4 regions of the Pseudomonas sp. PVC-5-1 genome follow, and region 1 is predicted to be linked to each of the others. Evidence: riboswitches for the same ligand, from Rfam matches in the RefSeq annotation. Region 1 holds a riboswitch; each other region holds the start of a gene.
The links. A riboswitch is a leader RNA that binds a small molecule or an ion and turns the genes downstream of it on or off. The one in region 1 is predicted to bind cobalamin.

Region 1 (2,194 bases):
GTTGAAGCGGACCTTGTTGTACTCGGCGCCGACCACGGTCTTGCTGGCCAGGCCAAACAGCCTGTGGTCGAGGGTGAAGGCCTGTCGGTCGCCGAACTGTTCCTGGTTGTGCTTGATCTGCAGATAGCTGCCGCGCAGCAGCTGCTGGCGCCCGGCATCCCAGCTGTACTCCTCGGCATTGCGCCAGTGACGGCGGCTCTTGATGTAGTACAGCTGGTTGCTGGCGCTGAGGTGATCGTTCAACGTCCAGTCGGTATTCAGGCGTGTCCATTCATCGACGTAATGCTGCACGTCGTCCTGCACGTTGTAGTTCTTCTTGCGCAGGCTGCTGCGGTAGTGGCCGTCGATCAGCGGGGTGCCGTAGTAGTTGGCAGGCTGCGCATCGCCACGGTCGTGAGCGAGGGTGAAGCTGAGGTCGTCGCTGGCATCGAAGCGCAGCGCGGCGCTCAGCGCCAGGCTGCGTGACGGGGTGCGGTCGACCCAACCGTTACCGGTTTGCTGGTTCAGGGCCAGGCGGTAGCTCAGGCGCTCACCGAGGCTGCCGCCGCTGTCCAGGCCGAGCTGCTGGCGGTCCCACGAACCGTAGCCCAGGCGCAGGTGGTTGCGTACCTCGCCGGCAAACGGCTTTTTCGGGATCACGTTGACCACCGCCCCGGTGGCGCCTTCGCCATACAGCACCGAAGCCGGGCCGCGAATGACATCGATGCGCTCGACCATCCACGGGTCGACCGGGAACGTCTGGGTGCCGGCACCGGTGTACAGGCGTGCGCCGTCGAACAAAGTCATCACCGAGCCGTGCCCGGTAAAACCGCGGGCGGACAGGCCCGTGCCGCCGTCGCCCGGGGAGCCGATGTAGCTGATGCCCGGTGAGCGGGTCACCGCGTCCTGCACAGTGAGGTTGTTGCGCTGCTGGATCTGCTCGGCGCTGATGCTGCTGGTGCTGGCCGGTGTCTCCAGGGCGCTGAGGCCCAGGCGCGAGCCAGCCTGGGTCGGGGTGGCCAGGTCGATGGCGTGGCTGTCGAGCGTGTCGGTGATGGCCGTGGAGGGCAGGGCCAGTGGTTGTCGCTCGAGGTCATCGGCCAGGGCCGGCAGGGAAACGGCCAGGCAGGCCGCCAAGGGGTGAAGCTTGAAGATACGGGACATGTCGTTCCACTACTGCAGGAATGAATGGATCCCGGTGGAAAACACGCAAAGGCGCACCGTGCACGCAGGCGCACGCACGGATACCGGCCTGCGCCCGCCCACCGCGGGTTGCCAAGTGAAGCTCCAGGCCGGTCTCCGGGCTTGCGAGGGGCATGAAACCTTCACCTTCCCATGCAAGTGCACAGTGGTATCTCGAAGGGTTCGCTCGCTTACCGTTGCGGGGGCAGCGCCGGACTTGTCGTGGGCAACACGACGCACCGGCTTCCCGTTTCACCCTGCGCGCGGCGGCGCAGGGCACCTGAAACTGGCGGGCATATGACCATTGAAACGCGGGGGCGTCAATTCTGCCTGTTACCAGTGAAACAACTCTCGTCGTGCCCCCTCGGTAATCGCCACGATTCCCGGGTGCTTGACCTTGCGCTCCACCGAAATGGCATAGAACGACTCATGCACCGCCTCGGTCTGCCCGATCAGCTCCACGCCATATTGGCGGCACACCTCCTCGGCGATCACGCTGGGCGCGACGAAGATGCCGCTGCCCGACTGCCCGAATGCCTGCATCAAGGCACTGTCATCGAACTCGCCCACGATGCGTGGCTGCACCTGCTGCTCACCCAGCCAGCGCAGCAGGCGGCTGCGTACCACGGTCTCCTGCCCGGGGATAAGCAATGGCGCATCCTGCAGGCAGGCGGGGAAGGGGCCTTCCAGGCGGTGTGCCAGCGCCGGGGTGGCGAAGAAGCTCAACCCACACTCGCCCAATTTCTGGCTATAACCCTTGATGTCCAGGTGGCTGGGCATGGGGCTGTCGGAAATCACCAGGTCCAGGCGCTGGATCGCCAGGTCGGCCAGCAGCCGTTCGAGCTTGTCTTCGCGGCAGTTGATACGCAGCACGTCGTCCAGCTCCATGGTCGGTGCCAGCAGGCGGTAGACGATGGACTTGGGTACCACGTCCGCCACGCCCACGCGGAACAGGATCTGCTCCTGCGGGCCGGCCCGCAGCATGGCCTCCAGCTCGCTTCCCAGCTGGAACATCTGCTCGGCATAGATCAGC
Region 2 (2,194 bases), 980 kb from region 1:
AGCAGCATGGTGTTGTTGGGGCCAGGAGTGATGGAAGACACGAAGGCGAACAGCACGAAGGCGGTCAGCAGGTCGGCAGAGGCAAGCATGGCAGGCAATCCACTTTTTTTATGGGTGCTGTCACACTAACGGAGTCGCCCTCTTCTGCGACCGATACAGTTTCACTAAATTGTGTAGATACACATCGCTGTACCGCTACCATCAGATCAAGGAAGCCGTCCCATGAGCCTCACCATCCGTCCTGCCGTTCGCGCCGACGCCGAGCAGATACTTGCCTTCATCACCGAGCTGGCAGAGTACGAACGCGCCCGCCACGAGGTGATCGCGAGCGTTGCCGATATCGAGCACAGCCTTTTTGGCGAGGGCAGCACCGTGCATAGCCTGATGTGCGAGCGCGATGGCCGGGCAATCGGCTTTGCCGTGTATTTCTACAGCTACTCGACCTGGCTCGGCCGCAACGGCATCTACCTGGAAGACCTGTACATAACGCCCGAGCAGCGCGGCGACGGTGCCGGGCGGCAATTGCTGCGGCATATCGCCCGCGAGGCGGTGGCGAAGAATTGCGGACGGCTGGAATGGAGCGTACTGGACTGGAACGAGCCGGCTATCGGCTTCTATCAGAAGCTGGGGGCCGAAGCGCAGGATGAGTGGGTGCGCTACCGACTGGACGGGGACAAGCTGGCGGCGTTTGCCCGAGGCTGACCGGGCGCGCGTTCCCTCCCACAGGGTAGCCGGAGCGCCCGCAAACGATTCTGGCAATTGACGCCAGCCCCGCCCCATGGTCTCCTTATGCCTCGCGTTCAGGTGCCCCCGATGGGGGTGAAACGGGAAACCGGTGCGTCACAGGCCCTCCAGCAGGGCCGGACAAGGCCGGTGCTGCCCCCGCAACGGTAAGCGAGCGAAGCGTCTGTACCACTGTGCCTGATCCCCGGCATGGGAAGGTGACGCTTTCCAGGAGCCTGGCTCCTCCTCGCAAGCCCGGAGACCGGCCTGGCGTTCATGAACACCCCGCGGTGGGCGGGCGCTGTTGCATTCCCCTGGGCTGCCACGCTCGGGGCTGCCGCGCTTGCCCGTTGCCCACAAAAAGCAGAGGAACGCGTCATGCCCGTCACCAGCGCCAAGCAACACAGCATTACCACCCCCGTCACCCTCAGCCAGCGTGTCGTCATCGCCATCGGCGCCAGCCTGCTGGGCCTGTGCCTGGTGTACTTCGCCGGCTTTTCGCATATCGAGGCCGTGCACAACGCCGCCCACGACACCCGCCACAGCGCCGCATTCCCCTGCCACTGAGTACGCCCGATGATCACACGCATTGCCCGCACCGCGGGCTTCAGCGGGTTGCTGGCGGCCTTGCTGCTGACCCTGCTGCAGAGCTTTTGGGTCGCCCCGCTGATTCTCGAGGCAGAAACCTACGAATCCTCGGCCCCCGTCGCCGAGCACGAGCATGCTGGCGAAGTGGCAGCGCATGAACACAGCGCCGAAGCCTGGGCACCTGAAGACGGCTGGCAGCGAGTGCTGTCCACCACCGGCGGCAACCTGGTGGTCGCGGTCGGCTTCGCCCTGATTCTCACCGCCCTGTACAGCCTGCGTGAACCCAAGCGAGCCGGCACCGGCGCACTCTGGGGCCTGGCCGGCTTCGCCGTGTTCTGCCTAGCCCCGACCCTGGGCCTGCCGCCGGAACTGCCAGGTACTGCCGCAGCCGACCTGGGGCAACGCCAGGCTTGGTGGATCGGCACCGCCAGTGCCACCGCGCTGGGCCTGGCCCTGCTGGTGTTCGCTCGCCACTGGTTGCTGAAGGCGCTGGGCGCTGTGCTGCTGGTCATTCCCCATGTGATCGGTGCGCCGCAACCCGAGGTGCACGAGAGCCTGGCCCCCGCCGCCTTGGAAACCCAGTTCAAAGTGGCCTCCTGGCTGACCAACGCCGCATTCTGGCTGGCCCTGGGCCTGCTCAGCGCCTGGCTGTTCCGGCGCTCCAGCCAGGCCTGATGCCTGCCTTCTACGCCGGCTTCGGCTGTCGTCGGGGTTGCCCGGCGGATACGCTGGAAATCTTGCTGCGCCAGGCCCTGGCCACCCAGGGCCTGGCGTTGGCCGACCTGCAAGGCATCGCCAGCATCAGCCTGAAGGCCGACGAGCCCGGCTTGCAGCAACTGGCCGAACGCCTCGGCCTGCCTTTGGTGTTGTACGATACCGCGCA
Region 3 (2,194 bases), 550 kb from region 1:
CGCGCCAGGCGCGGTCGAAGTGCTTGTCGAAACGGGTACCCACGCCTTGCACCAGCAGGCGCATCGGCTTGCCCGGGATGGCAGCGAAGCCTTTGGCGCGCAGGATGCCGAATTCCACCACCAGCTGGGTCAGGGCGTCGAGCAGCAGGCTTTCGTCGGCTTCGGGCAGGTCGATGGAGATGGAGTCGAAGGCGTCGTGGTCATGATCGTCATGGTCATCGCCGTCATGATGCGAATCGTGGTGGGTACGGCGGCCATCGATGTGCGCCTCGGACTCGGCGCCCACGCCCAGCAGCACCTCCAGCGGCAGCTTGCCGCTGCTGGCCTCGATCACCTTGACCGCCGGCGGCAGTTCTTCAGCCACCTCGGCGCGGACCTTGGCCAGGCCTTCGGCGTCGATCAGGTCGGCCTTGTTCAGCACCACCAGGTCGGCGCTGGCCAGCTGGTCGGCGAACAGTTCGTGCAGCGGCGACTCGTGGTCCAGGTTGGGGTCGAGCTTGCGCTGGGCATCGACCTGGTCCGGGTAGGCGGCGAAGGTGCCGGCGGCCACCGCAGGGCTATCGACCACCGTGATCACCGCGTCGACGGTGCAGGCATTGCGGATTTCCGGCCACTGGAAGGCTTGCACCAGCGGTTTGGGCAGGGCCAGGCCGCTGGTTTCGATGAGGATATGGTCCAGGTCGCCACGGCGTGCCACCAGCTCGCGCATCACCGGGAAGAACTCTTCCTGCACGGTGCAGCACAGGCAGCCGTTGGCCAGCTCGTAGACGCGGCCGGTGGCTTCTTCTTCGGTGCAACCGATGCTGCACTGCTTGAGGATTTCGCCGTCGATGCCCAGTTCGCCGAACTCGTTGACGATCACCGCAATGCGGCGGCCCTGGGCGTTGTCGAGCATGTGGCGCAGCAAGGTAGTCTTGCCCGAGCCGAGGAAGCCGGTGACGATGGTGACGGGGAGCTTGGCCAGTGTTTTCATGTCGCATTGCCCTTGGCAGATTGGCGCGGGCATGCAGGACGACAGCCGCAGGCCAGGCCGGCCGGGCTTGTTCGCCACCGGATCACCCCGCCCGGTTGAAAGTCGAAAACGTGACGAGGCAGGTCTCCTGGCTCGCACCGTTCCATGTACCCGCTGGTGCAGCGGGCTGGCGGGATGACGCCTTCCCGCGCGCGGGCGCAGTGGCTGTGTCGATCCGTTGTCGGTGCTTACAGTTGCGGGGGCAGCCGCGGCTTGTACCGCGTTCCCGTCTTAGCTTCGGCCTGGCCGAAGAACCTCGAAGTGGCAAGGCTACGCAGTGGCTGGCGGGTGGTCAACCATTGCTGTCGGGCTGGCCGACAGCAAGTGGCGCAACTGCGTTACAGTGGTGGCTTTGAGCAGCGAGGCCCACCGGTGAAACCCCTGAACAAGCGCGATATGGCACGCCTGGAGCGTGAACTGGTGGTTTGCCTGACCGAAGCCTGCGAAACCGCCAAGGCGGAGATCGTCGGTTTCAGCTGGCTTACCCATCGTCTCGCGCCCGAGAATTTTCCGGCCAGCCTGCGTATTACCTGGGTGTTCGAGCGAGAGGCCGACAAGGCCGCCGCCGTGGCGGGCGACGCGAAGGTGCGCATGCTGGCACTGACAGGCCTTGCGCTGGAGCAGGCCGGCATTCAGCTGGATCATCCGGCCTGGCATGTGCGGTTTGACAGTGAAGAGGCCTGCCAGCAGAGCCACGGGGGCGACTGGACCAGGCGCTTGATGGGGCGCTGAACCAGGGGCATGCGCGGCCCTGGCTCTTGTAGGAGCGGCCTTGTGTCGCGATAGGGCTGCGAAGCAGCCCCAGGGTTTCAGCATAGTGGCACAAATTGCTGGGGCTGCTTCGCAGCCCTATCGCGACACAAGGCCGCTCCTACAGCGCACGCGGCGCACTCGCGGAATCTGTTTTCCGCGACAACGATGCCTCTATCCGTTAGGCTACGCATTCCCCTGTCACGAGGTGTTCGTCCAATGCGCCATTGATGCCGCCGTCCCTTCGACGGCCAGTCTTCAGCCTCCGGTTCGCTCCGGAGATGTCGCGGCATTTGTGGAGTTGTGCATGACGAACACGTCGATCCTGACGCTGGACAGCGTCTCCTTGGCCTTGCCTGACGGCAGGCTGTTATTTACCGACCTCAGCGAAACCTTCGACCAACGCCGCACCGGCCTGGTCGGGCGCAACGG
Region 4 (2,194 bases), 800 kb from region 1:
AGGTGAAGGCAAAGGCCTCGTCCCGCGCCACGCCAATGCGCACACCGGTCAACGAGGCGACACTGGCTTGCGGCTCGGGTTCGGCAAAGGTCACTGGCGGCGGCAAGGCGGCATCGCAACTGGCGCCAAGCGCTTCGGCAGCGGCATCCAGACGAGCGTCCAGGTCGTTCAGCTCGCTGGCCTGGACCAGCCCCAGGTGGCGGCTGGGTAGCTCTATACCGCGCTCGCGGGACAAGCCGCCATACCAGCGCAGGCCTTCGGTCAGGCTACCTTCCAGCAGTTGCGCGTGGCGCAGGCTGCCCACCCGGTTGGCCAACACACCGGCAAACGGCAGGTCCGCCTGGTAGCGTGCCAGGCCCAGGGCCAGGGCGCCAAAGGTCTGGGCCATGGCCGTGCCATCTATCACCGCCAGTACCGGCACGCCGAAGTGACGCGCCAGGTCGGCGCTGGACGGCGTGCCGTCGAACAGCCCCATCACCCCTTCGATCAGGATCAGGTCGGCCTCGCCGGCTGCCTCCCACAGTAGGCGGCGGCTTTCCTCGGCGCCGATCATCCACAGGTCGAGCTGGTACACCGGCGCGCCGCTGGCCCGCTCAAGGATCATCGGGTCGAGAAAGTCGGGGCCGCACTTGAACACCCGCACCTTGCGCCCAAGGTTGCGGTGCAGGCGGGCCAGGGCGGCGGTGACGGTGGTCTTGCCCTGACCAGAGGCCGGTGCCGCGATCAGTACCGCAGGGCAATGGCGCGACTGGCTCACAGTTCCACGCCCTTCTGTGCACGGATACCGGCCTGGAACGCGTGCTTGAGCATGCCCATTTCGGTCACGGTGTCGGCCAGCTCGATCATCTCGGGTTTCGCGGCACGGCCAGTGACGATCACATGCTGCATCGGTGGGCGGGCCTGGATGTCGGACAGCACCTGGTCAAGGTCGAGGTAGCCGTGCTTGAGGGCGATGTTCAGTTCATCGAGCACCACGAACTGCACGGCAGGGTCTTGCAGCAACTGGCGCGAAACGGCCCAGGCGGCTTCGGCGGCGGCGATGTCGCGCTGGCGATCCTGGGTTTCCCAGGTAAAGCCCTCGCCCATCACGTGGTAGCGCACCTGCTCGGGGAAACGGCGGAAGAACAGCTCTTCGCCGGTGCTGTTGCGGCCTTTGATGAACTGCACCACACCGCATTGCATGCCATGGCCCAGTGCGCGCGCGAGCATACCGAAGGCCGAGCTGCTCTTGCCCTTGCCATTGCCGGTCAGTACCAGCAGCAGGCCGCATTCGTTGGGGGAATTGGCGATGCGTTCGTCGATGATCGCCTTCTTGCGCTGCATGCGCGCCAGGTGGCGTTCGTCGCGTTCGGTGGCTTCGCTCATCAGGGTTCTCCGCTGGCTGGCGCCCGCGGCAACGCGCGGCGACAGATAAAAGGCGGGCAGACGGAGAACGCGCAGGGGCCGTGGCCGTAGGCAACGGTGCACCGCGCATCACCCTCCGTGATGCCGTTGGCAGTATCAGGCCGGTCTCCGGGCTTGTGAGCGGGCCTTGGCCCAGGCCTGCGCGCCTTCCCGGGTGCTGGCACCCAGTGGCCCTGCGCGGCCGCGACTCACCTACCGTTGCGGGGGCAGCGCCGGAATCGCGCCATGCTGGCACCCACCGGCTTCCCAGTTTCACCCTGCCCAGTCGGGGCTGGCAGGGCACCTGAAACACGCGCGAAGGTTAGAGGGTTGGACCGGGAGCGTCAATCGAAGCGGGCCGCTTTGCAGCCGAACAGGCTCCGCCTGGGTAATGGCCAATTCACCTTGTTGTGCCACACTGAATACAGTGATATCACATAGCCATCATTTTCAGCTGAACGCGATCACAACTACAACAGGAGAGCGCAGCATGCGAGGCCAGATCATCAACAACCCGCGCCTGGAGTTTCTTGCTCCGGTGCTGGAGCGCTGGGGCGACTGTATTGACCGCTTCAACCAGTTTGCTGGCGATGCCGAAGCACCTTACTGGCATGGCGCTGCCGCCAATACGGGGCTGCTTGCCGCAGCGGCCTGGCAAGCCGAACTGGCGGCGCTGCAGCAGTTTGCCGGCAAGAAGCAGCGCGACGAAGGTGAACACGAAGGGCGCTGCGACCTGTCGATCAGCAGTGCCGATGAAGCGCTGTACCTCAGTGTCAGTCAGCGCTGGCCAAGAATCGCTCGGCTGGACATG

Region 2: another riboswitch for cobalamin. It lies ahead of AC2T3R_RS14065 (CbtB domain-containing protein); the one in region 1 lies ahead of AC2T3R_RS09605 (TonB-dependent receptor).
Region 3: another riboswitch for cobalamin. It lies ahead of cobW (cobalamin biosynthesis protein CobW); the one in region 1 lies ahead of AC2T3R_RS09605 (TonB-dependent receptor).
Region 4: another riboswitch for cobalamin. It lies ahead of cobO (cob(I)yrinic acid a,c-diamide adenosyltransferase); the one in region 1 lies ahead of AC2T3R_RS09605 (TonB-dependent receptor).

What each region holds. Positions count from the first base shown of each region.
Region 1 is NZ_CM172024.1:2,113,694-2,115,887, forward strand. It holds gene AC2T3R_RS09605 (TonB-dependent receptor) at 1-1,143, opposite strand, end outside; cobalamin riboswitch at 1,253-1,460, opposite strand; gene nhaR (transcriptional activator NhaR) at 1,495-2,194, opposite strand, start outside.
Region 2 is NZ_CM172024.1:3,090,103-3,092,296, forward strand. It holds gene AC2T3R_RS14055 (LysE family translocator) at 1-89, opposite strand, end outside; gene AC2T3R_RS14060 (GNAT family N-acetyltransferase) at 223-702, shown strand; cobalamin riboswitch at 786-1,008, shown strand; gene AC2T3R_RS14065 (CbtB domain-containing protein) at 1,102-1,290, shown strand; gene AC2T3R_RS14070 (CbtA family protein) at 1,300-1,986, shown strand; gene AC2T3R_RS14075 (cobalamin biosynthesis protein) at 1,986-2,194, shown strand, end outside.
Region 3 is NZ_CM172024.1:2,666,431-2,668,624, reverse strand. It holds gene cobW (cobalamin biosynthesis protein CobW) at 1-973, opposite strand, end outside; cobalamin riboswitch at 1,074-1,286, opposite strand; gene AC2T3R_RS12080 (hypothetical protein) at 1,385-1,744, shown strand; gene AC2T3R_RS12075 (ATP-binding cassette domain-containing protein) at 2,070-2,194, shown strand, end outside.
Region 4 is NZ_CM172024.1:1,312,612-1,314,805, reverse strand. It holds gene AC2T3R_RS06060 (cobyrinic acid a,c-diamide synthase CobB) at 1-757, opposite strand, end outside; gene cobO (cob(I)yrinic acid a,c-diamide adenosyltransferase) at 754-1,365, opposite strand; cobalamin riboswitch at 1,487-1,706, opposite strand; gene AC2T3R_RS06050 (hypothetical protein) at 1,874-2,194, shown strand, end outside.